2 regions of the Gorillibacterium sp. sgz306347 genome follow, and region 2 is predicted to be linked to the other one. Evidence: riboswitches for the same ligand, from Rfam matches in the RefSeq annotation. Region 2 holds a riboswitch; the other holds the start of a gene.
What was found. Region 2 has a riboswitch for cyclic di-GMP ahead of AC6I6H_RS17060 (chemotaxis protein CheX). Riboswitches for the same ligand answer to the same signal wherever they lie in the genome.
Positions count from the first base shown of each region.

Region 1: another riboswitch for cyclic di-GMP. It lies ahead of AC6I6H_RS16990 (fibronectin type III domain-containing protein); the one in region 2 lies ahead of AC6I6H_RS17060 (chemotaxis protein CheX).

Region 1 covers NZ_JCAPET010000035.1:12,282-27,025, reverse strand. The annotation lists gene AC6I6H_RS16990 (fibronectin type III domain-containing protein) at 1-2,496, opposite strand, end outside; cyclic di-GMP riboswitch class I at 2,542-2,639, opposite strand; gene AC6I6H_RS16985 (Vat family streptogramin A O-acetyltransferase) at 3,141-3,779, opposite strand; gene AC6I6H_RS16980 (ECF transporter S component) at 4,722-5,393, opposite strand; gene AC6I6H_RS16975 (ABC transporter ATP-binding protein) at 5,429-7,408, opposite strand; gene AC6I6H_RS16970 (energy-coupling factor transporter transmembrane component T) at 7,381-8,271, opposite strand; gene AC6I6H_RS16965 (DUF4430 domain-containing protein) at 8,276-9,532, opposite strand; gene AC6I6H_RS16960 (S-layer homology domain-containing protein) at 9,537-14,723, opposite strand.
Region 2 covers NZ_JCAPET010000036.1:13-14,756, reverse strand. The annotation lists gene uvsE (UV DNA damage repair endonuclease UvsE) at 1-937, shown strand, start outside; gene AC6I6H_RS17065 (inositol monophosphatase family protein) at 1,115-1,972, shown strand; cyclic di-GMP riboswitch class I at 2,098-2,186, shown strand; gene AC6I6H_RS17060 (chemotaxis protein CheX) at 2,261-2,719, shown strand; gene AC6I6H_RS17055 (glycoside hydrolase family 94 protein) at 3,009-5,444, opposite strand; gene AC6I6H_RS17050 (LacI family DNA-binding transcriptional regulator) at 5,566-6,621, opposite strand; partial or broken gene AC6I6H_RS17045 (glycoside hydrolase 5 family protein) at 7,118-8,263, shown strand; gene AC6I6H_RS17040 (cellulose binding domain-containing protein) at 8,249-9,256, shown strand; gene AC6I6H_RS17035 (glycoside hydrolase family 9 protein) at 9,370-12,342, shown strand; gene AC6I6H_RS17030 (metallophosphoesterase) at 12,574-13,725, shown strand.

The sequences.
Region 1 (14,744 bases), on a different contig from region 2:
ATGGCTGCTGTTGGGCGCAAGCTCCGTATGGTAAAACGATGTCCCGGTGATGTTCTCGTACAGAAGGCCGTCCGCCTCCAGGTCGTAAGAAACCGCACCGGAAACGGCGTCCCAGGTCAGCTTCACCGAATCCGGCAGGGCGGCGCCTTTTAAATGCTTGGGCGAAGCGATAACGGTCGACTTAACCAGCAGCTTGCTCCATTTACCGGGACCGCTGCTGTTTTTGGCCCGCACCCGGAACGTCTTCTGCATGTTGGCGTTCAAATTGCTTTCCGTATAAGACGTGTTCTCGCCCACATCGACAACGGAATCGTTGACTTCGACTTCATATCCCGTAGCTCCGGTGACTTCCTGCCAATTGACCGTGATGCTGTCGGTCGTAGACTTGAGCTGAATCTTTTCCGGAATCTCGGGAAGGGTCCAGAATTCGGAGACAGGCGACCACGGCCCCTTCAGGTCTTCGCTGAAGGCGCGGATCCGATAGCGGTGATTCGTCCCCGGTTCAAGGCTGTCAAAGCGGAAGGTCATCTCCTGTCCGAGCACGGTGATCCGGCCGTCAAATTCAATCTCATAGCCGTCCGCGTTCAATACCGGCACCCAAACCAGCACCGCCTGCGTTTCGGTTACGCTGTGCGAGCCGGCTGGCGCCGCGAAAGGCTCCAGTTGACCCCGCGGGACAAGCTCCCGCGCCTGTTCTTCGCTCTGCCAGTAAAGCTTTGCTTGCGGGGCGCCTTGTTTATGGATGTATTCCATACGCAAATCGTACGCTTTGCCCGCTTCCAGCTGCAGAACCCCTTCCCGCTGCCCTTGTCCGGTATCGGCGAGCAGGACCTGGTTGACCCACAGCTTTACGCTTTCCCCGGAGACGGCTTCAAAACGGTACGTGCCGGAATAACGCGGCTCTACCCGACCGGACCAGACTACTGAAAAATCGTTGTCGCCAAAGCCGGGACCGGTTAACCGGGGAACCGATTCCAGGTCGATATTGCGGTCAAGGCGCACAATGCGGGTTCCCGAAAAATCCGGGTTGCTGTAATACTCCGCCTTTAGCCCGTACAGCGTGTATTTGAGTTGCGTTTCGCCCGCCCCTGCGTCCCCGGTTACGATAATCGGCGTCCGGTTGGAGATCAGATTTCCGCCCGCCGCAAACACCCCGCCAGTATGAATTTCCAAATGGTTATTTACGCTTATGTTATCCCGCACCAATAAGTCCGCCCGGCGAATAATCAAACGGGCCGTCTGGTTGTTTGAGACAATCTCCCCAACCGTCATTTCATTGGCAATTTCCATCCGAACCGTTGTATTGATGTCGAGTTGGCCGGAAACCGCAAGCTCGCCGGCATTTACGGTCAAGCTCCCGTTGTTATAGGTCAGTTTGCCGGCATAAAGCTTTCCGGCCACCTCGACGGCGGAATCCTGATTCAAGTGAAACGCGCCGCCCACCGTCAAATCGCCCGATGCGCCGCTGACCGAAGGCACCGCGTGAAGGGACAGCCGCAGCGGAGCATTTGCGTTCAGGTCCGATTTCAGTTGCAGCGAGCCGTAAACAACCAGGTCAAGACTCCGGTTGGTGTTGATGCTGTCCAGAATAAGGTGGACCGGCTTCTCCGGGCTGCCGAAGGTCGCTCCTTTGTCCAGGTTCAATTGTCCCGCTTTGACAGCCGCCACCGGTCCTTTTGCCGCTGCAATCGCTGCCTGAATCGACGCGATGTCGTTCCCGCCGGCCGGAACGGCGGTCTGCTCCAGCGCTTGGCGCGCGGCTGCCGCCGCCTCCGCTTTCCCGGTCAAGTACCGGGCGATTTCCTCCCGCAATCCGTCCACTTCTATGTATGCCGGCGCAAAATGTTCATTGATGACGGAGCCGGACAACAGAAGGTGGTTTCCCTGCACCTTGTTCTCAACCGCGGGGAGCGAAATCTGCGGTTTTTGCAGCTTTTTGTCCACGCGCACCGCTTTGGCTAGGGTCAGACAGTTCAGGACGGTTCGCGCTTCGCTGTCCGTTCCCTGGTTAAGAGTCAAAACCCCGTCGGAAACGGCAACGGTTTTTTTGACCGTAGCATGCTGGCCGGCCTCCAGAGGAAAACCTTCCAGCAGGGCGAAGCCTTCGGCAAAGAGCGTGTTGCGGCTTTCGTAAACCGCATCTCCCACCGTGACGCTGATCTCATAGCTGCCATTCTCCACCTGGATGCCCCATTCGCCTCCCGGCAGCAGCCGCACACTGTTGTCGATGCCGGGATCGCCGTACGTGCTGGTTGTTACGGTCTGCTCCTCGTGCGGCATATTCCACCCGTACACATGGCCGTTCTGCTCTCCGTAAAGCTTCCCGTAATCGGGAAGGTAGCCGGTATAGGCCGGGATTTCGCCGGGCTGAAAGCTGACGCGAAGAAGGCTTCCCCCTGTAGCCTCCGCATAGGCCCCCTGCACCGATGGAAGCACGAGGGAGAAAATCAACAACAAACTGACGAGCCTTGCCATAATCCTGCCTCTGTTCGACATAAGTCCCCTCCATCTCTCCACTAAAAAAAAGCAAGCCAAAGAGACTGCGGCAACCCGGCTGTCATCCCTTCTTTCCAAAGGAAAAAGGATTAGACCCGTGGCTTTGCGTCCCCGACTTTCGTGCGGGTTTGCCTTTATCGATCACTTGACTTGCTTCCAACTGCCTATATATGGCAGAAATAGCTAGTAGGATAATTCCATATTCCTATTTCGATTTCCTTCATAAAATTAGGTATAAATTGTGAACGTGTAAAATTATGTCGTTTTTTAGGATTACTTTAGTCATATAGAGATTATCAGGAGAAAAAGGGAGCAATATGGGCGTCCGAACGTTGCCTCGGCATGAAAAGGCCGCTCCCTATACGGCGGGAACGGCTTATCAATGCTATGAACGTTCGTTGGAAGCGATAAGCGGGTTCCACGATGAGCTTCCTGATAAAGCGGTCTATTTCACGAGTGCAGCGTGGCTGAGCAAGGATTTCGGCAACAATTTGAGTTGGACAAAGCACCAACTTATTTTCAGAGCCTCCCCGAGTCGGGACAAACGGTGCTGCTGTGGAACTTCGCACTGCTCCCGAAAGGGGGCTTGCCAAACGAAGGCTGCGCCGACTGCCAGAACGTCTTTAACGTCCAGAAGCTCTCCGTCAGCCATTCAAGCTCCGAATCCGGTCTAGGTCGCCGCTGCACAGAACCTCCAGATGCGCATAAATCTTTTCCGGCGGCCAATCCCACCACGCCAGCTTCAGCAAATGGGCGATGAGCTCGTCGTCGAACCGCTTGCGGATGATCCGGCCCGGATTCCCGCCTGCGATGTGATAGGGCGGAACGTCACGGGTCACGACGGCGTTCGCCGCAATAATGGCCCCGTCGCCGATGTGGACCCCCGGCATAATGGTGACGTTTTGCCCGATCCAGACATCGTTGCCGACAATCGTATCTCCCTTAAACGGAAGATCGTCCAGCGCCGGCATCGCTTTTTCCCAGCCCCCGCCCATGATGTTGAAAGGGTACGTGGTCGCCGAATTCATCCGGTGATTCGCCCCGTTCATTACAAATTCCACTCCTGCGGCGATCGCGCAAAACTTGCCGATGATCAGCTTGTCTCCGAGGAACTCGTAGTGATGCGTCACATGCTCTTCAAACCTTTCCGGGCCTTCCGGGTCGTCGTAGTACGTGTAATCCCCCACTTGGATGTTCGGGCGGGTGATGATGTTTTTGACAAAACAGATCCGGTTCAGTCCCTCCACGGGGTGAACCGCATTCGGATCCGGTCCGTATGGCATGGTCGTTTCCTCCTCCGCATTTTTAGTGACCGCTTTTCAAGCAAATAATTGCGACAGCCGCCAGGCACTTCCATTCTACCTGAAACCGTCCTCCCGCCTGCCGGAAAAAACCGTTATAACGAAACCGGTCAAAAAAAGAGAGGCGCCCGCGCCCCTCTCATTCAAACGGCGTGCTGCGGACCCGGCCCGTTTTGCGGTCCACCTCCAGCCGCATCCGCCCTTGCGGTATGCAATTTCCTGCCGCCATCGTCCAGCATTTCATCAGTAGAAATCACCGCTGTCTGATTGCCCAAATGATCTGCTTCCAGATTGTGCGCGAAGAGCCGCCATCATCGTTATTCCGGTCCTCGTAGAAACCTTCATTCGGCTCATTGCCGATTCCTTCCGTTTTCCAATAGCTCCACGTTTCGTGTATTAGCAGATTAGGAGAGGAGAGGTTGGAAGGCCCCCCATGTAGGCGCTCTCTTAGGCGTTCCGGTTTGCTTGTCCGCCGTCTTTTTCTAATCCTCTCCGGGCAAAAAAAGGCAAGCGTCGGGGAGGGGGATGAGATGCAACCGGTCCAGCAAATGATAACCAGGGAACGGTGATGCGAATAGCTGCAAAACGGCATTTATTTCCTATCATTTCCTGTCCCCGTCGTAATATAAGAACGTATTCGCACTTATGTCCGCTAAAAGAAACGATAGTTAGAGAAAATTGAAGAATTAATTGCCTTTCTGCATCTATTCGGTCTAAAATAGCGGAAAACGGCAGGATGAGGTGCTTTTTTGCACTTCCTATCCATCCCCATGAGCGGGAGCCCTCTGGAAAGTTGAAGTTCGGGTCTTCATGCCCGTTCGCCGGGAGACGACCGCAGCTTTCTTTTCCAATCTCCGATATCGATGGGGCACTCTGGCGGAGGCAATAAGGATTAGACCGATTGGAGAATCGTTTCCCGTCCCGTCACTCCATGAGCCCGTACTTCCGCTTCACCCGCTCCAGCTTCTCGATCATCGGACGGGAAAGCACGAGCAAAAACACCACCGTGGCGGTCGCATGCACAAGATCGAACCAGAAGCCCGACGCATAGGCGGCCAGAAGCGCGCCCCAGGTGAAGCGGGGCGTGAACATCATCAGCGCGCTCAGGTTCATGATGCCGCCGTAGATAAAAAAAGTCGCCAGGCCGCCGAACAGGCAGAGCGGAAGCCGTTTTTTGGCGAGCAGGCCTTTGCGGTACAAAAGCCCGGCCAGAAAGCCGATAATGCCGAAGCAGAACATCTGCCAAGGCGTCCACGGCCCCTGTCCGAAAAAGAAATTGGACACAAAGCCCGTCACCGCCCCGACCAGAAAACCCGCCTCCGCCCCCAGACTGACGCCAGCAACAATCACGATTGCGACCACCGGCTTGAACTGGGGCAGCATGAAAAAGGCGCCCCGCCCCGCCACCGCAATGCCCGCCAGCACCGCGATCAGAATCAGCTCCCGGGCCTGCGGCTTCCGTTTTTCAAAGACAAGCGCAAACGGAAGCAGTGTATACAGCACGATCAGCAGGCTGATGAAGTAATATTTCCGGTCCTGGAGGACGAACACGCCGAACAGGATGGTGGCCGGAATCGCCGCAAGAATCAGCAGCATGGATACCATTGTCCGCCGGGAAAAGCTCCGGCCGGCTACCGGGCCGCGCAGCATAAGTCCACCACGCTTTCCGCCGTGACGGCATCCCGCCACACATGCCGCGCCATCCGGTTCGCGGCAGTCGTATAAAAGCTGTTGCCGGCGAAGAAGCGCTTCGCCTCGTTCGACGTAATGATGCTCCCGTCAAAAAACATCGCGCACACCTCCGCGTGCCTCGCGCAAAACTCGATGTCGTGCGACACCATTACAATCGTCACCCCCGACGCGTTGAGCCTTTTCAGGAACACGGCCAGCTTCTCTTTAAAAAAACCGTCCAGCCCCTTCGTCGGCTCGTCGAGCAGCAGCACCTTCGGCTCCAGAAGCAGCACCTTGGCGAGTGCAGCCCGCTGCTGCTCGCCGCCGCTCAGATCGTACGGATGCATGGAAAGAAGCCCCTCCAGCTCCGCGAATTGAACCGCCGCGTCCACCAGCGCCGCTTTTTCATCCCGGCTTCGCTTGTCCTCCGCCAGAACTTCGTACAGGTCCTCTTCCACTGTCTTTTTGACAAAAAGCGTTTGCGGGTTTTGCGGCAGAACCGCCAAATGACGTCGGAACAGCTCGCCCGCTTTGAATTTGGCCGGGTTTTGGCCGCCTACCCGAACCGTTCCCCGGTAAGGTTGGAGAAGACCGGCGATCAGGGAAAGCGTGGACGTCTTTCCGGTGCCGTTGCCCCCGACCAGGCAATAAAACTGCCCTTCCTCGACCCGGAGGGTAAGGTCTTTGATGACGTCCTCCCCGTTCTTTTCGTAGCGGAACCAGACATCCTTGAACTCGACGGCGAAGGCGCGCCGCCGGTTCCGTGCTCCCTCGAAGGCGGCCGCCGCACTCCGTTCCCCCGCCAGCCAGCCGGCGTTGCCGCTTGCCTCGCCCGGCCCTTCGGTCAACCAGTCGGCACTACCGTTCCTCCCGCCTGCCCCTCCGGCCAGCAGGCCCGCGTTACCGTTCGCCCCGCCCGACTCTCCGGTCGGCCAATCGGCCTTACCTTCCATCGCCGTTTGTTCCTCCGCCGAAAGTTGCCGACGACCCTGCAAATAAGCGTCCAGCCATTGACGGCCTTCCTTTACCGTGACCGGGAGAACGGAAGGCTTCGGCTCGGCGCCCGGTCCTCCGGGCGACTCGTCTTCATACGCCCCGCAAACCCGACTTTCTTCGGCCTTTCTTCCGGACTCAGGACTCCCGGCGATCTCAAAAATGCCCGCCTCCCCCGCTTCCGACACCTCCGCGCAAATCCGCATCGCGGTCGGCATCGACGCGAACATCGGATGCCGGAGCTCCGCCAGCCGCCGTCCCGCCTCGCGGGGAGCTCCGTCCGCCAGCACCCGGCCTTCGTCCATGACAATCAGGCGGTCCGCCAGCGGAAGCACCTCCTCCAGGCGATGCTCGCTCAGCAGGATGGTCGTGCCAAGCTCGCGGTTGATCTTTTTCAGCGTCTCCAGAAAATCGCCCGCCGCAATCGGGTCCAGCTGGGAAGCGGGCTCGTCCAGAATCAGCACGGACGGGCTCATCGCCATGACGGAGGCCAGGTTCAGCAGCTGCTTTTGACCGCCGGACAGATCGGACACCTTGCGGTGAAACCAGGTTTGAATCCCGAAAAAGCTCGCCATCTCCGCCACCCGCAAACGGATGGCCGCCGGCTCGCAGCCCAGGCTTTCCAGACCGAACGCCAGCTCATGCCAAACCTTGTCGGTCACCAGCTGGTTGTCCGGGTTTTGCAGCACAAAGCCGATATCCGCCGCCTGCGTGCGGGCATCCGCATTTTCCAGCGGGCGTCCTTGGAAAGAAACCGTCCCGCTCCTTTCGCCATGCGGCGTCAACACCGGCTTGAGATGACGCAGGAGCGTGCTTTTGCCGCTGCCCGATTGACCGCACAGCACGACAAATTCGCCGCTGCCAATGCTCAGGCTGATCTGCGACAGCGCCGCGCGCGGCTGCCCGGGAAACGAAAAGCTCAAGTCCTCGATGCGATAGATTTCCATTTCAGCGCCTCCACCAGATGCAAAATCGCGGGCAGCAGGCACAACCCGGCATAGGCAAATGCAGCCAGCATGCCAAGCGGGGCCGCGTCCGAAGCTTTAATTGAAGGAAAAAAACGAATCGTGTTCAGCCCCCGCGCTGCGCCCAGCAGCACGAGCAGAGTCAGTCCCGTCAGGGCAAGCAGCGCCATTTTGTCGCGGAAGGTCCACCGGTAAACGGAAAAGCTGGTCCGGCCGGGCAAGCCGTAGCCCCGGGCCTTCATCGAATCCGCCGTTTCGATGGCGTTTTCGAGCGCCCACGTGGTCATGATGGATAAGATCGTCAGGCCGCGTTTCGCTTTTTGCAGCGCATTTCCCTGGGAAAGGTCGCGCCCGATGCATTTTTGCCCCCGGGAGATTACCTTGAGCTGGGCTGCATACCGCGGCACAAACCGCAGCACCATCGACAGAATCAGGGAAAGCGCCGGAAGCAGCCGGCCGAACAGATGGATGAACTTATCCGAGGTCATCACCGCGTTGTAACAGGAAAACCAAAGGATGACCGTCCCGAACATGAAAGCGGAGGCCGCCCCGTACAGGATCGATTCCAAGGTCACCGGATTGCCATTCCGCAAATAGAACAGGATGGTGACTCCGGCATGATTGAACAGCGGGTTCAGCACCGCCGCCGCCAAAAGCAGCGGAAGCACGTAAAGCAGCGCGAAGCCCGCCGCTTTTCGACCTTTCAGCAGGATCGAATAAAGCAGCGCGCTTCCGAGCGCGATCGCCTGAAAGAGCGGGTGCATAAAAAACATGCTGCACACAATCACAACAGCAAAATAAAGAAAATTCACCGCCGGGTGATAGGAGGAAAAGCTGTCCTTCATCGCTTCATTGTCCTCCTGCGGCCATGCCGCCGCCGACGTCGCGCCCCAAATCGCAGGTGTACACCCATTCGATCACATCGCCGTCCTTCAGCTTGTAGCGGCTGCTGCCGTAATTCGGAAACCAGCCGTTTACCTTGTACATCCATCCGCTCAGCTCGCCGCAGTCAAACTCGTACAGGTTGTGAATGCCCTCCACGTAATTGCTGTTGTAGAGCGGCGTCATCTCGAATTCGAGATGGATTTTGTGCGTTTTCATTTCCCGGAGCAGGACATCGAACACCGACTCCCCTTCATAAAAGATCACCGCCTGCGCTTTGAAAATCACTCCGTCCTGCGGCAGCACCTCCAGCTTGTCCTTGTCCAGTTGGTCCAGGTTGTCCAGAATGGTTTTGGCGCTGACGGACAACGTGGCGGTCAGCGGCTTCTTTTTGTCGACGGCCGCGTCCTGCCATTCAACCGGCTTCGGTTTGCCGGTAGGCACCGGGTCCGTCAGGTAGGCGTCCTTGGCGGGCGACGCCGAAGGACGCGGCTTGGCGGACGGCGCGGCGGGGGCCGGGGCGGAGCCGGCTATGGCGCCATTGCCGGGCGCGGCCGCGCCGCCTTTGCCGCCGGGCGAGCCGGGGCTGCTGACGGCGGAAGACCCGGCGGCGGCGCCTCCCGGCGCGGCGCTTGCGGCTGGCGCGCCGGGGCCGGCTGAGGGCACCGGCGCAGCCGGGCCGGCGGAGCCGCCAGCGGCCGACGGCGGGCCGGCTGTGCCCGGCGGCGCGGTGCTTGCGGCGGTGTTGTCCGGCCCGCCGGCAGGCTGCCCGCCGTCGGCCGGCAAAGCGCCGCCGTTCCCGCCGCCGGCCGGCGCACTCGCGGCCGCCCCCGGCGGGGCTGCGGCTGTGTCGCCACTTGCGCCCGCTCCCGCGCCGCTGCCTTCCGCCTCGCCGCCGTTTGCGCCCGCTCCCGGACCGCTGCCTTCCGCCCCGCCGCCGCTCGCGCCCGCTTCGGCGCCGTTTGCGCCCGCTTCGGCGCCGTTTGCGCCCGCTGCCGCGCCGTTTGCCGCGCCCGCGTCTTCTCCTCCGGCGGCTCCCCCGCCGGAGGGCAACCCGGCCTGCCCGCCGGACGGCTCCAGCACCTCGAGCGAGGTGCCCCCGGCGGCGGGGCCGGGTGACGGCGGCCGAAGCTCGCCGCCCATCAGAAACGCGCCCGTCAGAAGCAGCGCGATAACCAGCGCCGCCAGCAGCTTTTTCTTGTTTTTATCGTACCAGCTTCTCATCGCATTACTTCACATCCGTCATGTTGTATAGAGAAGATTGACCGGCCGTAAACCGCTCATAGGCGGCCAGCGCGTACAAAGCCTGATCGGTCGCCATCAGGTCGACCTCGCCGGGTTTGGCCCCGCCGTTGTCCTGGCCGCCGGAACGGATGTGATAAAAGCCTCCGTTCGGAGCCGCATAGCCGAGCAGGGCGTCGATGACCGTACGCCCCTGCTTGATAAACCGGGAATCGGATGCCGGGTCGATTCCCAGTCCCGTCAGTGCGACCACCACTTGGGCGATGCTTTCCGAATTAGCCGACCCCCAGCTCGAAAACCCGCCATCCTTGTCCTGCGCCTTCGACAGCCAGCCCAGCCCCCGGTCGACGGCGGCCTTGACGGCCGCGTCGGTGCGGTAATAGGGCGTCAAACTTTGAAGGACCATGGCCGTGATATCGGGGTCCGGTTCTGAGGCGTCGGACGCAAGCGCCCAACCGCCTCCTTTGATTTCCCGCTGCAGAATAAACCAGATCAGCTTCTCGCGGGTCGTCTGCGTCCGTCCTTCTTCGGCAGCGGGGATGGCGTAATTTTTGCTGTCCAGGGCGATCAAGGCGAAGACCGGGCCGTTGATCCCCTGCTTCACGACCGTGTCAAAGTCAGCGAGCAGCTTCAGCAGGTCGTATCCGGCGGCATTGCGGACATCCTTGCCGAGCGCGGTCAGCGCCAGAATGACCCGGTCGTATTCCGTATATTTCACGCGGTGCAGCTTGCCGCCCGTTTCCTTCAGCGTCTTTTCCACAGCGGCGTAATAGCTTTCGTAGTAAGCCGCCGGAACCTTTGCCTGCGATCGGAGAAGCGCCAGCACCGTCCAGTCGCCGCCAATGCTGGCGACGCCCGGCTCGGTTACCGTCTTCTGCAAAAATGCGGCCGCTTGCTCCATCGCCTCAGAGGCCTTTTTCTGCAAAACTTGAGCATTCGGTGCTTCCGTTCCGCCGGGCGCACTTCCGGCGGTGCCGCTGCCCGCCGCACTGTTCTCGCCTGCCGCAGCACCCGTGCCGGTTTCGCCGCTTCCCGGCGTCTCCTGCTGCCCTCCGTTCGGCTGTTCCGCGGAGCCCGGACCGGCCCCGTTTTGCAGGGACTCCCGATATACGAAAAGCTTTACCGCGATGACGGCGGCCATTTCCCGCGTCATCGTGCCTTTCGGCTCAAAGCGTCCGCCGCTGCCGACCATCAGCTCCAGCTTGGCGGTCGTCTCCACTGCGTTCCGGGCCCACGACGACACGTTGTTCATGTCGCCGAAGGCGGTGTCCGGTTTGGACGGCTTAACCTCCAAGGCCTGGAAGATTGTTGTGGCGGCCTGCTCCCTGTTGATCGGAGCGTTCGGACGGAATTCATTTCCGAACCCGGAGGCAATGCCTTGATGATAAGCCGCCGTGACGTACGGATAATACCAGTCATCCGGCTGCACATCGGCAAACGGGCTATCGCCTGCGCTGCCCTGCTCCAGGCCGCCGACCGAAACGAGCACTTTGATGAATTCGGCGCGCGTGATCGTTTGCTTCGGATGGAACACGCCGTTCGAGCCGATCATCAGCCCTTTTTCCCCGGCTTGCCGGACCGCTTCACGCGCCCAAGGGGCAATCGCGGCCGCGTCGGCATACTGCTTGCCCAGGTCGAAGGACGGTTCGGCCGCCGGCTCCGCAGCTTTCACCGCATAAGCGACAAAGGACGCCGTTTCATTCGTGCGGATCACCAGGTCGCTGCCGTATGAATAGGCGTAGGCGGAAGGAGCTTGTCCGGATTGGGCCTTTTCCGCCTCATCCAGACTCGCATAACCCGGCATTCCCGCAAATTTCCCGTCCGCCCCAAGCCGGCCGGCCGACAAGGCTTTGCCCCCGGCAATCGTGAGCTCAAGAGGACGGTCGAACGCCGCCGGACCGGATGCCTCGCCTACCCGGAATACCCGGGCGACATCGGCTTGCGAGTTCTCCGGCAATCCGGCTTCGATTTGCTTCCGAAGAAGCTCTTGCCCGGCTGAATCAAGCGCCGTCAAAAGCTCCAGCTTCGCGCCGCCGGTTTTGAGCTTGGTTCCTTTTTCGATCCGGAGCGTCAGGTTCCCCCGCTGCGCCGTTATGGCGGGAAGCCCGGCGCTTGCCACTTCCGACAAGTCCAGAACCACTTTTGCCGGGGCCTTTTCCGGAATGACAATGTTGAAGCCCGCCGGCGACTGCGCGGCCATTTTGGAAGTCAGCTTCACGGTATAATCCTCGGCGGTTCCAGCCGGAACCCCGATCAGCTCGGGCTCGTCTTTCCCTTCCGTTCCGCCGGGCGGCGGGCCCCACTGGCTCAGGTCCTGCCCCAAATCGGCGCCCAGGTTGGTCGTGTACCGCCACTGCACACGGTCGCCTTTCCGCAGCGTATATTGGCTCGCGCCGTAATTGGGGAACGCCCCGTTGACGCTGTACATCCAGCCGCTGCCGCTGCCGTGATCGAACTCCCCGTCCCCCGCGATGGAGGAGACGTACACGCTGTTAAACTCGGCCGTCCAGCTGTAATCGTAGGCGATGCCCTTGGTGTCCAAGGTCCGCTGCAGCACGCTCCAGGCGGTGTCCCCGGCCTGCAGCTCGACGCTGAGCGCCGGAACAACCTCTCCCTTGCCGATCGTGCGTTTGTCCACCGACAACGTTGCGTATTGCTTGGCTTCCGGAACTTGCGGAACATTCGGAACACCCGGTCCCTCCGGATTCTCCGGAACCTCCGGAACGTTTCCGCCGCCTTCTCCCGGTGCCTCGTTCTTGCTTGCTGCATAAGCGACAAAATCGGTAAAATGCGTGGTTTTGACGATCAGGTCGTCTCCGCTTTCGTAGGCATAAACAAGCTCGCCGCTTGCCGCGCCTTCCGGCTCGCCGGCGTATTTGGGTATTGCATGAGCTTCACCGTTTTCGAGGTACGCGGCACTGTGTCCGCCCAGGCCCGAAAATGTCAACGAAACCGCGCCGCTGAAGGTAATCCGCTCCGTGCCGCCCATCGCGACCGCGCGGGAGATTCCGTCCAGCTTGTAGCCTTCGGGAAGCGTCGGCGTGATTTTTTCGCGCAGTCCGGCATCCGTTAGTCCAGCCGTGGAAAACAAAGCCGCGCTGTAAACCGCATCGCCAACCGTTTGGGTGCCCGTCGGAATGGAGAGCGAAACGTTCCCCTTGGATGCGTAGATCGCCGGCAGGCTGCCCGCAGGCAGCCTTACGCTTACCTTGCCTGCCTTGTCCGCCGGAATAGCAATCGAAATTTGTTTGCCATCTGCCCCAGCGGGAATGGCGACGAAGTAGTCATGCTCGTTGTCGGGAACCTCTACAACCGGCTGGTCGCCTTCCGGCAGCGGAAGGCCAATCTCCGCACCCGGTCCTTCCCCTTCGCCCGGCTGCTGTGGCTGTCCTGGCTGCCCGCCCTCTCCCGGCTCTCCGGGCTGCCCCGGTCCGCCCGGAGCGGATACGTCCGACATGTCGTACAGACTGGGTTTCCCATTTACCAAACGGTCATAAGCGACGAGCGCATAAACGCTTTGGTCCGTGGCCATTCCGTTGGCCGCGCCCGATTTTATGTGGGAGAAGCCTCCGGAGGGCAAAGCAAAGCTCAAAAGCGCGTCAACAGCCGAAACGCCGTTTTTGACAAAACGCGGATCCGTATGCGGATCAATGCCAAGCTCCGTCAGCGCAACGATAACCTGCGCGATGCTTTCGGCGTTAACCGTCCCCCAGCTTGCAAAGCTGCCGTCCGCCTTCTGCGCGCCGGACAGCCACGCCACCGCCCGGTCGACCGCGCCGCGCACCGGCTCCTGCGTGTCATAGTAAGGCGCGAGGCTTTGGAGCGCCATTGCCGTGATGTCGGGGTCCGGGTTTGTGACCGACAAGGCCCAGCCGCCGGCGGCTTCCGTCCCCTTCTTGATCTCCTTGCTCACTATGTAGTCGATCAGCTTTTCCCGCGTTGTCTGGCTTGCAACGACGCTTACCTCGGGAATCTCATACGGCTTGCTGTTCAGCGCCAACAGCGCGTAAATCGGCCCGTTAATTCCCTGCTTTTGCACCGACGCGAAATCAGCCAGCTTCTCCAGCTGGTTGTACCCGCCGACATCGGCAACCTCCCGGTTCAGCGCGGTTAACGCCAGGATAAGCCGGGAGTATTCGGTATATTTATTGGTTCCGCCCAGATTGCCCTGCCTGGCCTGCACTTCCTGGACCACCTTGTCGTAATACCCGTCATAATACCCTTCCGGAACGGGATACCCCGCCCTCGCCAGCGCCAGCACCGTCCATTCCCCGTTGCCGGTGCCGAACTTGGGGGCGCTGACGGTCGAAACCAGATAGGCCAGGCTGCGGTCCAGCTGCTCCTTGGCCTGTCCATTCGCCGCTGCGGTACTCACGGCAAAAGAAGCCGCCGAAGCGGCTCCTCCTGCTTGGAATGCGGCCGAAGACAAGGCCGTGTTCAGATCGGTCAATGCTTGATCTACGCTCGTCTGGCTGCTTTCCATGTTGGATAAAGCGCTGTAGGCTTGCTGGTATGCGGCGTAAATGTCCGGATCGGCCAAAAGCGCCGCCTTGTTCGGACTGCTGTTGATTTCCGCCACCTTGGCGGTCAAAGCGTCTTTGTCGGCGGGGTCGATAACGGGCGGGCCCCAGTCCGCGCCCAGGTCCACGCCGTAGCCATATACGGTAAACTGGGTGCGGAACACGTCGCCGTCCGCCGGGTAGTAGTCCGCCATGCCGAAATTCGGGAAGGCGTCGTCGACGGTGTACATCCACCCTGCCATGCTGGTGTAGTCGAATTCGCCGAGCCAGTCCGGATCGGCCTTCGTGCCGATCGTGTCTCCGCCGCCCGTCACCATCGTCTGTATGTAGGCGGGGATTGCGAGCGAAGCCGTGGAGCTGTCGCGAATCTTGGAGAGATAAAAGCCGCTTGTGACCGTGCCGTAGTTCTGATAATTCCCGGTGCCCAGGACGCGCGTCAGAACGGCAGCCCCGTTTTCACCGGCATAAAAAGGAACGTTCACCGGTTCTACGGCGTACCCTTGTCCAAGCGTAAACTTTTCAACGGTAACGGTGATGTAACCGGCCGGCGTCGTCCGCGCCGTCTCTGCAAAAGCTTTGCTGACGGGAGCGGGGAGTACAGTGAAGAGAAGTCCGAGAATCAAAAGTAAGGCTGTCCAGCGTTTTCGGTTCATGCTTGATCGATTCCTCCTTTG
Region 2 (14,744 bases):
AGAGGTGGCGAACGCCTCGCCGTCCAAAACGATGACCGCCACCCAGTTCGCCAAAATCCCGGACCGGGCGGCCGCCCTGCGGAAGCTGGAACGGATCGCCGCCGAAAACCTGCACAACACGCTGCGGCTTTTGCGGCACAACCGGGCCCACGACATCCGGGTGTTTCGCTTCTCGTCCCGTCTTGTGCCTCTTGTCACACATCCGGAGACGGAAGGCTGGAATCCGCTGCCCGCGCTGGCGGACAGCTTTCGGGAAGTCGGGGATTACGTCAAGCTGCACGGCATGCGGACGAGCTTTCATCCCGATCACTTCACCGTTCTGACCACTCCCAAAGAGGATGTGCTGCGGAAATCGTTGCAGGACCTGCATCATCAGGCGGGCATGCTTGCGGCCATGGGGCTGGACGAGCGGTCCAAATGCAACATCCATATCGGAGGCACCTACGGCAGCAAAGAGACCGCCCTGGCCCGGTTCCACGAGCGTTTTGCGGCCCTGCCGGACGAGATCAGAAACCGGCTTACGCTGGAGAATGACGACAAAACATACACGGCGCTGGAGACGCTGGAATGCGCCGAGCAAGTCGGCGTCCCGATGGTGCTCGACATCCATCATCACCTGGTTAACCCGGGGGGAGGCGAGCGGGCGGAAGAGCTCTGGCCGAGAATCCGGCGCACCTGGGAACGGGACGGGGCGGCTGCGATCCCGCCCAAGATTCACGCCTCGAGCCCGAAATCGGAGTCCGATATGCGGGCGCATGCCGATTATGTAGATCCCGGTCCGCTGCTGGAGTTTTTCCGCCGGGTAGCGGAAGGCACCCCCCGGCTGGACGTAATGATCGAAGCCAAGCAAAAGGACGGAGCTTTGTTTCGGCTTATGGACGAGCTGACAAAGATGGAGGGCGTCCGGCGCCTGGACGGCGCGTCCGTCGAGGTTTAAGCCGGGCGGGCGGCGGACGGGCCGCGGCATGGCAGCCGGATAGCCGGGGGCCATGCCTTTTCCGTTTTGCGGGTTTGTCAGGAGTAACGATAATTTTTGGCTACTGCTCCGTGGTTTTTCCCGGGGAACTCTTTTATACTAAATGAAACGCAAAACTACCGGAAATGAGTGATCCTTTTGGCAGACCAACCGAACGTGCATTTTTCCCCGAGCGGCAAAAGCTATACGGCCGTCGCCATCAACACGGCGGCGAAGGCGGGAGAATGGATCAAAAGCAAGCTGGGCGCCTTCACCTCGCTTCAGGTAAAGACCTCGCAGCACGACCTGGTGACGGAGATTGACAAAGGGTCGGAAAAGCTGATCAAAAATTTGATCCTGACGCATTTCCCGACGCATTCGTTTTTGGGGGAGGAAGGCGTGGAGCCCGGTCCCCTGGCCTCCGCCAAGGCGCTGGAGGAAGCAAGCTCCGCGGAATACCTGTGGATTGTCGATCCGATCGATGGAACGACCAATTTTGTGCATACGTTTCCCTTTTATTCGGTTTCCATCGCCCTAGCCTATAAAGGACAAGTTATCGTAGGTGTGGTTTATGACCCGTCGCGGGATGAGCTGTTTGTAGCCGAAAAGGGGAAAGGCGCCTATCTTCGCGGGCGGCCGATCCGGGTGGCGGAAGAGAGCACCCTGGCCACGAGCCTGGTTGCCACCGGCTTTCCGACCGACCGCAGTCTGGCCGAAGCCAACATGAGAGGACTTACGGCCATGGTTCCAAAGGTGCGCAATGTCCGCAACGGCGGCTCTGCCGCCCTTCATTTGGCCTATGTCGCGTCGGGACGCCTGAGCGCTTTTTGGGAAGTAAACCTCAATGCCTGGGATCTGGCGGCCGGCGCTCTCCTGGTGCAGGAGGCGGGCGGACGGATCAGCGATACCCGGAACACCGACTATCATCTCGGCGTCCGGCATGTCGCTGCCACAAACGGTCATATTCACGACGAACTGATTTCGGTTCTCCAGGAAGCCGATGCGACCGGCTACTAGGAAAGAAGTCTCTCAAATGCTGAAGATTTGTAAAATTGTGTCGGGCTCTGCCTTGTGCTATTGCTAATTATTGCTTGGGACCTTATACTTGTAATATCGACAAGGACTGTGGTCCTAACAGCAGATAGCGATAAGGGCAAACCCGCCGAAAGACGGGGACGCAAAGCCTCGGGCCTAAAGGAACAGAAACTCCCATGGCAGCCGGGTTGCCGAACAACATGTTGCGAACTTGTTGGGATGACCGGTATCGCTTGATTCGCAGATTTTTTTGGGAGTGAGGCGAGGAAAATGCAGGCAGAGTACATCAACCCGTTTCTAATGTCTTCCTGCACGGTTATCGAATCGTTGATTCAGGTGAAGCCGACGCTGGGAGAATTGAAGATCAAACTCATTGAGATGCAGGACAATCACGTCTGGCTCAAAATCGGCATTGTGGGCGGAATGACCGGGGACATCCTGTTCGGCTTTCCCGAACCGGTTGCGCTGAAGATCGCCTCCGCCATGATGGGCGGTTACGCTCTGACAGAGTTTGACGAAATCAGCCGCAGCGCCATCTCCGAGCTGGGCAACATGATCAGCGGCAATGCAAGCACCCTTTTGTATAACCAGGGCATTGTCGTCGACATTACGCCGCCGTTTTTTATGGAAACCGGCAACTTGCCCGGCAACGGCAAGCTGAAGTCGATGGCGATTCCGCTGAATCTTCAATCCTACGGGCAATTTGATATTTACGTGGTCGCGGTTTAACCGCCCGGCAGCCCGTAATCCGTAACCCGGCATCCCTCTCCCGCAGGCGGAGAGGATTTTTTTTGCCCGGAGCAAATGGGCCATTCGCGAAAAGGAATGGCTACGCCCCGAGTAAAAAGGAATCGTAACCTGCATCAGGGGCGTAAAGAGTGCGTTCCGCATGCAGGGGCGCATTGTCTGAGCGGATCGCAGGAGTGCGAGGGAAGTACACAGCCGCTACGGAAAACAAAAAAACCGGCATCCTGCCCAATAAGGGCGGAATGCCGGTTTTGCTGTTTCCGGAATCGGCTTAGCCGAGGACGACTTCCACCTGATGGGTGCCGCCATCGCCGATAACCGGCAGGATGTTGCCTTCGATTTCCTTGCCGTCTACCGTTACCTTGGCCACGCCTTTTTGGACATGGTTCGGGTTCGACACTTTGATTTCAAACGTGTCGCCGCGGAAGACGCGGGTAATCGTGTAACCGTCCCATGCCTGCGGAATGCAGGGGTCTACCATCAGCCCGTCAAACTCCGGCTTGATGCCGAGAATCGCCTGGGTAATGGCGACGAAGTTCCAGGAGGCCGTGCCGGTCAGCCAGGAGTTCTTGGCTTCGCCGTGGCGAACCGCGTCGCGTCCGGCGATCATTTGCGAGTAGACGTACGGCTCCATGCGGTGCAGGTCGCTGATCTCTTCGCGGTATGCCGGTGCAATCTTGCTGTACACCTCGAACGCGCGGTCGCCGCGGCCGACAACCGTTTCCGCGATCATGATCCACGGGTTGTTGTGGCAGAAAATCCCGGCGTTTTCTTTGTAGCCCGGGGGATAGGAAGAGATTTCGCCCAGGTTGATGTAGTACTTGGAATAAGGCGGCTGCTGCAGCACGATGCCGTGCTTGGTTTCGAGCTTCTCGACGACGGAATCGAGGGCTTTTACGGCGTCGCCCGTTTCCACCCCGATGCCGGCCATGACGCACATGCCTTGCGGCTCAATGAAGATTTGACCTTCTTCGCATTCCTTCGAACCGATCTTGTCGCCGAAGTGGTCGTAGGCGCGGAGGAACCAGTCTCCGTCGAAGCCGTGCTTCATGGTCGTTTCTTTCATGCCGTTGATGAGGGCTTCCGCTTCGGCGGCGTCCTTATCCAGGCCGCGGCGGCGGCAGAGCTCGATATAGTCGGGGCCTACGAACACGAACAGGCCGGCGATGAACACGGATTCCGCCACTTTGCCTTCAATGTTCTCCGTCGTCTGGAACGATTCGCCCGGCGTGTTGGAGAAGCAGTTCAGGTTCAGGCAGTCGTTCCAGTCGGCGCGGCCGATCAGCGGCAGCCCGTGCGGCCCGAGGTTGTTCGGCACGTGGTAGAAGGAGCGCTTCAGGTGCTCGAACAGGGTAGCGGTGTTGTCCGGGTCGTTGTCGAACGGAACTTGCTCGTCCAGGATGCTGAAGTCGCCGGTTTCCTTCACGTAAGCGGCGGTTCCGCTGATCAGCCACAACGGGTCATCGTTAAAGCCGATGCCGACTTCGGTGTTGCCGCGTTTCGTGAGCGGCTGGTATTGGTGATACGCGCTGCCGTCCTCGAATTGGGTGGCGGCGATATCGAGAATCCGCTCGCGGGCCCGTTCCGGAATCTGGTGAACGAAGCCGAGCAGGTCCTGGTTGGAATCGCGGAAGCCCATGCCGCGGCCGATGCCGGATTCGAAATAGGAGGCGGAGCGGGACATGTTGAACGTAACCATGCATTGATACGGATTCCAGATGTTGACCATCCGGTTCAGCTTTTCGTCGCCGCTTTGGATCATGTATTTCGAGAGCAGGTTGTTCCAGTAGGAAGCGAGCTCGGCCAGGGCGGCGTCCACGTCTTCGTCCTTCGCGAACCGGGCGATCATGGCTTCCGCGCGGGTCTTGTTGATGACGCCGAGGGATTCCCATTTCTCTTCCTGCGGGTTTTCAACATAGCCGAGAATGAAGATGAAGGTTTTCTCTTCGCCGGGCGCGAGGGAGATGTCCAGGCTGTGCGAGCCGACCGGATACCAGCCGCTGGCGACGGAATTGGACGATTTGCCGGCGGCCACCGCTTGCGGGTTATCCAGGCCGTTGTAAGCGCCGAGGAACGTGTCGCGGTCGGTGTCAAAGCCGGTTACCGGCGCGTTTACGGAATAGAACGCAAAATGGTCGCGGCGCTCGCGGTACTCGGTTTTGTGGTAGATGACCGAATCCTTCACTTCCACCTCGCCGGTGCTCAGGTTGCGCTGGAAGTTGGTCATGTCGTCGTAAGCGTTCCAGAGGCAGAACTCGGCAAACGAGAAAAGGGTAACCTTCTTGTCCGCATTCGATGTATTGCTGACGGTCAGCTTGTGGACTTCGCCGTTGTAGCCGAGCGGCACGAAAGCGAGCTGGTTGACTCGGATTCCGTTGCGTTCGCCGGTGATCGAGGTATAGCCGAGACCGTGGCGGCATTCATAGAAGCTGAGCTCCTTCTTGACCGGCATCCAGCCCGGCGTCCAGAAGTCCCCTTGGTCATGCAGGTAATAGTAGCGGCCGCCGTTGTCCAGCGGGATGTTGTTGTAGCGGTAGCGCGTCAGACGGCGCAGGCGGGCGTCGCGGTAAAAGCTGTAGCCGCCGGCGGTGTTGGAAATGAGCCCGAAGAAGTTTTCATTCCCCAAATAGTTGATCCAAGGATGCGGGGTTTGCGGCGTGTTGATGACGTATTCCTTCCGTGCGTCGTCAAAAAATCCGAATTTCAACAAACACAACTCCTCTCATGATAGAAAGCTGGGGGGTGGAGCGTTTATAAACGCGCGTTCACGACGCGCGCGGGATGAACCCCTTGCGGGGGCATCTTCGGCGGAGCGCCCGGCCGGCAAGCTATCGGGCGGCCGGCGGACAGCAGGAATCCCGCACCACCAGGCTGGTGGGGAAGCTGGAGTAGCTGAAGGAAGCGTTTTCTTTGCTGCACATCGCAATGACCGTTTCGGCGGCAGCGCGCGACATTTCGTATATTGGCAGACGCACGGACGTGAGGGCCGGGGTCAGCCGGGAAGCGATCGCGGAATCGTCGAAGCCGACGACCGAAACATCTTCCGGGACGCGCAGCCCGCGCTCCCGCAGCGCTTCGATGGCGCCGATCGCCATTTCGTCGTTGGCGGCAAAAAAAGCGGTCGGCGGCGGTCCTTCGTCCAACAGCCGCAGCGTTTCGCGGAAAGCGGTCTGGCGCAGGAAATCGCCTTCGACAATATGCCGTTCCTCCGCCGGAAGTCCGTGCTCTTCCAGCGTGGAGCGGTAGGCCAGGTAACGCTCGCGGCCGGAATACGTGCTGAGCCGCCCGCTGATGAAGCCGATGCGGCGGTGGCCGAGTCCGATCAGATAGCGGACGGCCTCGACGCTGCCGGCGTAGTCCTTCGAATTGACGACCGACACGGTGTTGCTGTCCAGCCGGTGCTGCGTAAGCTCGGCCGGATCGAAGTCTGTCAGCACGAGCGGGTTTCCAAGCTGCACGATGCTGCGGATTTCCTCGATGTTCTTCTGGGTTCCGACAATGACCCCGCCGTCAATCCGCTTTTGCAGAAACGCCTGGCGGATCTTCTGATAGTCTCCGGTCGAGTAGACGGTGTGGATCAGGACGTAGTAGCCCATGGCGTTCACCGTATCCACGAGCGCATCGACGAACGGAGCGAAATAATCGTTTTGGTAAATGCGGTTGGCGGGCGCTTTCTCCGCCGTGCTCACCACGAACAGCCCGATGGTTTCGCTGCCCTTGCCCGCAAGCACGCGGGCGGAGGTGTTCGGTTCGTAATGATATTCTTCGATGACCTTCATTACCTTGCGGCGCGTCTCTTCCGGCACGTTCCGGTAATTATTGATCACCCGGGAAACCGTGCTTCGGGAAACGCCCGCGAGTTTGGCAATATCTTCGCTGCGCATGGCACCCTCCCCGTTTTGATAAACGCGCGTTCACAATCATTTTAGTGCAGACTTCCAAAAAAAACAATCTTTTTCTGATGGAAGCCCGCCTCCGGCAGATGTCTGCTCAAAGGCGGCACGAAAAGAAAGCGGAAAGGGAGCCAGCCGACTTTTTCCGGTAAGGCGTGCGCACCCTTTTGTTCACTCGATCGACAAAAAAGAAGTCGGGATTGGCTATAGAGAGCCATGAAAACTAGCGGTAAAATGGATAAAAATACAAGAATTTCTTTCATTCGGAAGAGAAAAAGAGAGGAGCCTTGCTCGAAAAAGGTAGAGAAGGAGGTCGGCTTTTGCGGCGCTCCGGCAGGAGCCGGAAGGAGAAACAACCGAAACCGGCGGCAATCGGCAGAGGAGGTGGGGCGGTAACGTTGCCTATTGAAGCGGACAAGCGTCCGCGGGCGTGAGACAGGAACGTTTTGCAAGCGGTTACTTTACCCCGAAAATGGAGGAGTGAACAATGAAACGGTTGCTCCGGCAAGCCGCGGTGCTTGCCCTTGCGTTCGCGCTCGTTTTGGTTTCGTTCTCGCTCGGACGGCCCGCGCCGGCCAAAGCCGCCGCGTCGCCTTTTGTGGATACCGACGGCACCCGCTTTGTGCTGAACGGCAAAGATTTTTACTTCGCCGGCACGAACAACTATTACTTTCATTACAAGTCGCAAAAGATGGTGGACGATGTGTTTGCGGACATGGCCGCCATGGATTTGAAGGTCATCCGCATTTGGGGCTTTCTGGACGGAGCGTCCGCCGACGGCAGCGTCATTCAGCCGTCTCCCGGCGTTTACGACGAGAGCGGCCTCAAAAAGCTGGATTACGCCATTTACAAGGCCGGCGAGACCGGCGTGAAGCTTGTTCTGCCGCTCGTGAACAACTGGGACGACTTCGGCGGAATGAACCAGTACGTCAAGTGGTTCTCGGCCGGATCGCACGACGCGTTTTACACCAATCCGTCTATCAAGCAGGCTTACAAAAACTACGTGAGCCATTTGCTGAACCGGGTGAACACCTATACCGGGGTCAGATACAAGGACGATCCGGCCATCATGACCTGGGAGCTGGCCAACGAGCCGCGCAGCCAATCCGACAAAACGGGCAACACGCTGGTCGCCTGGGCGGATGAAATGAGCACCTTCATCAAATCGATCGACTCCAACCACCTGGTGGCGGTCGGGGACGAAGGATTCTACAACATTCCGGGCCATTCCGACTGGAACTACAGCGGAGGCGAAGGCGTCGACTGGATGAGGCTGACGGCTCTTCCGAACATCGACTACGGGACCTTCCATCTGTACCCGGACCATTGGAACCGGACAGCGGACTGGGGAACCCAGTGGATCAAGGACCACATCCGCGACGGCAAAACGCTCGGCAAGCCGGTCGTGCTGGAAGAATACGGCTTCCGCGAAAGCGGCACCCGCAACCAGGTCTACCAAACCTGGCTCCGTACCATTGAGGAGGAAGGCGGCGCGGGCAGCCAGTTCTGGATTCTGACCGGGATTCAGGACGACGGCAGCCTGTACCCGGATTATGACGGCTTCCGCATCGTCTATCCGAGCGCGGCGGCCGATGTCATTATCGCCCACGCCCAGGCGATGAACGCCAAATCGGGCCCTCCGGCGGTTCCCGCCGCTCCTGCGGGGGTCGTGGCATCCGCAGGCAGCGGCACGGCGGCGCTTTCCTGGAACGCGTCGGCCGGCGCAGCGGGCTACAAGGTGAAGCGGGCGGCAGTGAGCGGCGGCCCGTTCACGACGGTCGCCACGGTGACGAACGGCCGGACTTATACGGATACCGGCCTGACCAACGGCACGACGTATTATTACGTCGTCAGCGCCTTCAACAGCGCCGGTGAATCTCCCGATTCCGCCCCGGTCGGCGTGCTTCCGCAGCTGTCCGTGCCGGGCGGTCTCACGCTGTCGGCGTCGCCCGGAAACGCCAAGGTTTCGCTCTCCTGGACGGCTTCGGCGGGTGCGGCGAGCTACACCGTGCAGCGCTCGGCGGCAGGCGGAGCTTACACCGCGGTGGCCAGCGGGTTGACGGCTCTTGCCTACACGGACGCCACGGCGGCGAACGGCACGGCCTACTCCTACCGGGTGCTTGCCGTCAACGCCGCGGGCTCGACGGCATCGAACGCCGTTTCCGTTACGCCGGGCACGGTGAGCTCCCTGAAGCTGGAGTACCGCGCGGCGGATACCACCGCGGCGGATAACCAGATCAAGCCGCATTTCAATATCCGCAACACGGGCACGGCTCCGGTCGACCTGTCCACGCTGAAAATCCGGTATTACTTCACGAAGGACGGCAGCGCCGGAGTCAACGCCTTCATTGACTGGGCGGCTGTCGGCAACGCAAACGTAACGGCGCTGACCGGAAGCGCGTCGGGCACGAACGCAGACACGTATCTGGAGCTCGGCTTTGCCGCGGGCACGCTCGCACCGGGGACGCAAACCGGGGATATCCAGGTGCGTCTGGCAAAAGCCGACTGGACGAACTTTAACGAAGCGAACGACTATTCGTTCGATCCGACCAAAACGGCTTACGCCGAATGGAATCGTGTCACCTTGTATCAAAACGGCCTTCTGGTCTCCGGAATCGCGCCCTGACGGGCCGCTCGTTCGGAAGTAACGGCCGGAAAGGAAACGATTCGCACGAGGGAGGCTGTTGGAGCGAAAGCTCAAAACGGCCTCTCCTTAACCAATTTGGAGGGATGACGATCATGAGGAGAAACTGGAAAAGCAAGACCGCCACGGCGGCTTTGGCGGCGGGGCTTGCGCTGACGGGCGTTTCGTCCGCCTACGGCGCGCCCCAGGCCCAGGCGGCGCCCGCCTATAATTATGCCGAGGCGCTGCAAAAATCGATGTATTTCTACGAAGCGCAGCGCGCCGGGGAATTGCCGGCCGGCAACCGGGTGAGCTGGCGGGGGGACGCGGCGCTTCAGGACGGCGCCGATGCCGGGCTCGATCTGACGGGCGGCTGGTTCGACGCGGGAGACCACGTCAAATTCAACTTCCCCATGGCCGCCAGCACCACGCTTCTGGCCTGGGGCGGCATTGAATACGGTAACGCCTACAAGTCCACCGGGCAATTTGACGAGCTGCTGGGCAATATCAAATGGGTGACCGACTACCTGATCAAAAGCCATCCCGAGCCGAATGTGCTGTACGCGCAGGTCGGCGACGGAGGGGCGGACCATGCGTATTGGGGACCGGCCGAAACGATGACGATGGCGCGCCCGTCCTTCAAGCTGGACGCCGCTCACCCCGGCTCCGACCTGGCGGGCGAAACGGCGGCGGCGCTGGCGGCTTCCTCGATTTTGTTCCAGGAGAGCGATCCGGCCTATTCCGCCGTTTTGCTGACCCATGCGAAGCAGCTGTTCACCTTTGCCGACACCTACCGGGGGAAATATTCCGACTCGGTTAAAGCGGCGCAAGGGTATTACACATCCTTCAGCGGTTACTACGACGAGCTGGCTTGGGCGGGCGCCTGGCTTTACAAGGCAACCGGACAGGCTTCCTATTTGACGTATGCGGAGGACATGACGAAGAACTGGGCGAAGGAAAACTACGGCAACAGCCCGTATTGGGAATACAAATGGGGCCTTGCCTGGGACGACAAGCACTATGCCGCCCAGGTGCTGCTCGCCAAGCTGACCGGCAAAGAGGTGTACAAGCAAAACACCGAGCGCAGCCTCGATTACTGGACCACGGGCATCGCCGAAACGGGCGAGCGCATCAAGTATACGCCGGGCGGTCTGGCCTGGCTTGACCAATGGGGCTCTCTCCGGTACGCGGCAAACGCTTCCTTCCTGGCGTTTGTTTATTCGGACTGGCTGGCCGCCTCCAATCCGGCCAAGGCAAAAACCTATCAGGATTTCGCCATCCGGCAGATCAATTACGCCCTGGGCGACAACCCTGCGAAGCGAAGCTACGTGGTGGGCTTCGGCAGCAACCCGCCGATCAATCCCCATCACCGCAACGCGCACGGCTCGGTCATCGGAAGCATCCAGGACCCTGCCGACAACCGGCACATCCTGTACGGGGCGCTTGTGGGCGGACCCGGCTCCGACGACAGCTACACCGACGACCGCAGCAACTACTTCAACAATGAGGTGGCGACGGACTACAATTCCGGCTTCAGCGGCTCTCTGGCGAAAATGATCCAGCTCTACGGCGGCACGCCGCTCGCTTCCATTCCGGGCGAGACGGGGGCTATCGGCGACCAGTTCTTCGTGGAGGCGTCCGCCGCTTCCTACACGCCGAACATGACGGCGGTCACGGCTTACCTCAACAACCGGTCCTCGTATCCGCCTCGCGCCAGCAGCGGCCTGTCGTTCCGCTACTTCGTGGATCTCGGCGAGCTGCTCGAAGCGGGCTATTCCGCCAGTGACGTCACGGTCAAAATGGACAACGCGGCCGGCGGCAAGGTTTCGGGTCTTCAGCTTTGGAAAGGAACGGTGTACTACGTCACGGTCGATTTCACCGGAACGAGCATTTATCCGGGGGACATCAACAAATACCGGAAGCAGGCCAACTTCTCGCTGAATGCGCCTTACGGAGCGCCCTGGAACCCGGCAAACGACTGGTCCTATCCGGGGGCGGGGGCGAGCCAGACGAAAAACGCCAAGATTCCCGTATACGAAAATGGCATTCTGCTGGCCGGCCAGGAGCCTGCGGGCGGCGGCGAACCGACGGTTCCGGCCGCTCCGGCCGCGCTTGCCGCGACAGCCGGAAGCGGCACGGCTTCGCTGTCCTGGACGGCGTCGGCAGGCGCTGCTTCCTATAAGGTCAAACGCGCGCTGACAAGCGGCGGCCCTTACACGGCCATCGCCACCGTGACGAACGGGACCGCTTATACGGACACCGGATTGACCAACGGCACGAGGTACTACTATGTCGTCAGCGCCGTGAACAGCGCCGGCGAATCGCCCGACTCGCCGCAGGCAAGCGCTTTGCCGGAGGCGGTCTCCACCGTTCCGGGCCCCTTTACGCTTAGCGGCTCGGCTGGGAATGCTTCGGTCGCACTGTCCTGGACCGCTTCCTCGGGCGCTGCAAGCTATACGGTTGAACGCGCTGCGGAGGGCGGAGCCTTCGCGGTTCTGGCCAGCGGCTTGACGGGACGAACCTACAATGACGTCGCCGTGGCGAATGGAACCGCCTACTCCTACCGCATTACGGCTGTTAACGAAGCGGGCGCGACCTCTTCGAATGGCGTGACCCTGACGCCGCAGGCTCCCCCGGCGGGCGGCAGCCTCGTTCTGGAATATAAGGCGGGAGACATCAATGCGACGGACAATCAGATCAAACCGCAGCTCAACTTGAAAAATACCGGTACCGCGCCGGTCGATCTGACCAAGGTGAAAATCCGCTATTACTTTACCAAGGACGGCAGCCAGTCCGTCAACGCTTTCCTGGACTGGGCGGCCATCGGCAGCAGCGTCGTGACGACTGCTTTCGGCAGCGTGACAGCCGGAAAAGCCGACACGTACCTGGAAGTCGGCTTCGCTTCGGGAACGCTGGCGCCGGGAGCGCAAACCGGCGACATCCAGCTCCGGCTGGCAAAGGCGGACTGGTCGAGCTTTAACGAAGCGAACGACTATTCGTTCGATCCGACCAAAACCGCGTATGCCGCCTGGGATCATGTGACGGTTTACCAGGCCGGAACGCTGGTGTTCGGCGTAGAGCCGCAGTAAGCTTTCATCGGCGCTTGGTCGCCGCAGCAAACGGTCCGTCTGCTTCCGGGGTTTAGGGAAGCAGGCGGACCGTTTTGCGTTGGGGTTCGTGGAGGCAGCGGGCCGTTTGCTTTCGAAGTTCGTGAAGGCAGCGGGCCGTTATGCGTCTGTGCGGGGAGGGGCACGGGAAAGGTGGACGTGCCGCGGTTTGTGCTATAATGAGCGAAAACAGCCGCAAAGGGGTCTTCCTGCTTGAAGGTAAGAACAATCGCTCTGGTCTTTCTTTTTCTGCTGGTCTATGGTGGATTGAACGGCTATATCGGATGGAACGGCCTTGTTTTTCTGGACTATCTCGGCGTGGCGGTCTATCCGGCTGTGTACTGGTCGGTCCTCGCCGTTCTTGCCCTTTCGTATCTGATCGGACGTTCGCCTGTTCTGCAAGGACGGGTTACCCGTTTTCTGAAGGTGATCGGGTCGTATTATTTTGCCGTGCTGGAGTATGCCATCCTGCTCCTGCCCCTGGCGAACCTGATTTCCTGGGGACTGCGGAGCGCGGGAGCGGCGGAGAGCGTGTCCGTCGGCGTTGTCGGCTGGTGCGTGCTCGGTCTTTTGGCGGCGGTTCTTGTCTGGGGTTCGTTTAACGCCTGGTCGCCCGTTGTCCGCACCTACGAGCTCGACATTGAAAAGGACGCCGGGGAGCGGAAAGAGCTCCGCATCGCTATGGCCTCCGACATTCATCTCGGCAATATCGTGGGCAAGCGCCACCTTGGCAAAATGATCGAGCGCATCACCGCACTTTCCCCGGATCTGGTTCTGCTGCCCGGTGATGTGATCGACGACGATATCGAACCTTTTTTACGCAACCGCATGTCCGACGTCATGCAGAACCTTCGGGCGGAGCTCGGCGTTTATGCGGTGCTGGGCAACCACGAATATTACGGGGGGCACATCGAGGAATATGTCCGGCAGATGGAGCGCATCGGCATCAAGGTGCTGCGGGACGAGACGGCGGTTGCCGGAGGAATGATTCAGATCGCCGGGCGGAAGGACAAAACGGCCGAAAGCGCCGAGCCCGGGGGCCGGCTTCCCGTTCAGGAGCTGCTGGCTCCGCTCGACAAAAGCCGGCCGATTGTGCTGATGGACCATCAGCCGTACGCTTTCGGCCTGGCCGCGGAAGCAGGCGCGGATGTGCTGCTGTGCGGCCATACCCATCGCGGGCAATTCGCGCCCAATCACTGGATAACCGGCCGCTTGTTCGAGCTGGACTGGGGATACCTGCAGAAAGGAAAGCTGCACGTCGTCGTATCGTCCGGCTACGGCACTTGGGGCCCGCCGATCCGGCTCGCCAGCCGCTCGGAGATCATTCAGCTGAACGTCCGGTTTCGGCCGTCGGCGACGATCTAAAAGCTGCTGTACCGGAGGGGGCGGCTGAAATTAGGAAGGCCCTTCGGCGGAAATAATAGAACCGGCCAAGTTCGCTATGGCTTCGGATTTGTCTTCATGTTGCCGCTACACCGATAATAAAGCGAGCTACAATTTTTCGTATCTGTTGTATCCGTGCCTGGGCATGACGGCTACACGGATAAGGCAGCGGGCGGGCTACAATTTTTCGTATCTGTAATGTCCACGCCGTGGCGGGGCGGGCTACAATTTACCGTATCTGTAACGTTCACGCCATGCGTGGCGGGCTAACGGTTGCCACAGCGGCTATTTGGCCCGAAAAGAGGAGTTTAGAATTGTAACGGTTGCCACAGCGCTTATTTTGGCTTTTTTACTTGTTTAGGCCCGATTTTTTCGAAATAAGCCCTGTGGCAACCGTTAGCGAAAAAATCTAACGGTTTTGGCGTGAATAAGCTCTGTGGCAACCGTTAGAACTCCGAGGCGTGCAGTTTACCGTTGGTTTGCAGGTTGGGGGAGCTTTCTTTTTGTATCGGCTCAGCAACCGGATTTTTTCGTGCTTCCTCCTTTTAGTAATTTTTTGGCACTAGGCTCGGGCCTCCCGACTCAGTATTTTATAAAACTCGCTGCACATTCGAGATGATGCGGTATGCGGTATGCTGATCGGACTTGCGGTACGTCAAGAATCTAGGGGTTGCCTGACTTCTTTAATACCTCTGCCCGATCGAACGTCCTGTCGGGCTTCCCAAGTCTTTTGGCGGCGGGAGCTCTTTATCTTCCCAATGTCTCCTTCAGGCATTTGAAATCTTCCAGTCGCAGGTGGAAGGGGCCGGCACGTTCATCGTCAAGACCATGCTTCCTGTTCATGCAAAATTAACGATGCGTTATAAACGCGCCTCTTTTTCTTGGCTTTAAGCCAAGGAGAAGGGGCGTTTTTTCATGGTTTCAAGCAGCGTGCGAAAAGGTTTTAAGGAGCGCCCGGAAAAGCGCCCGAAAAGCGCCCGGAAAAGCGCCCGGAAAAGCGC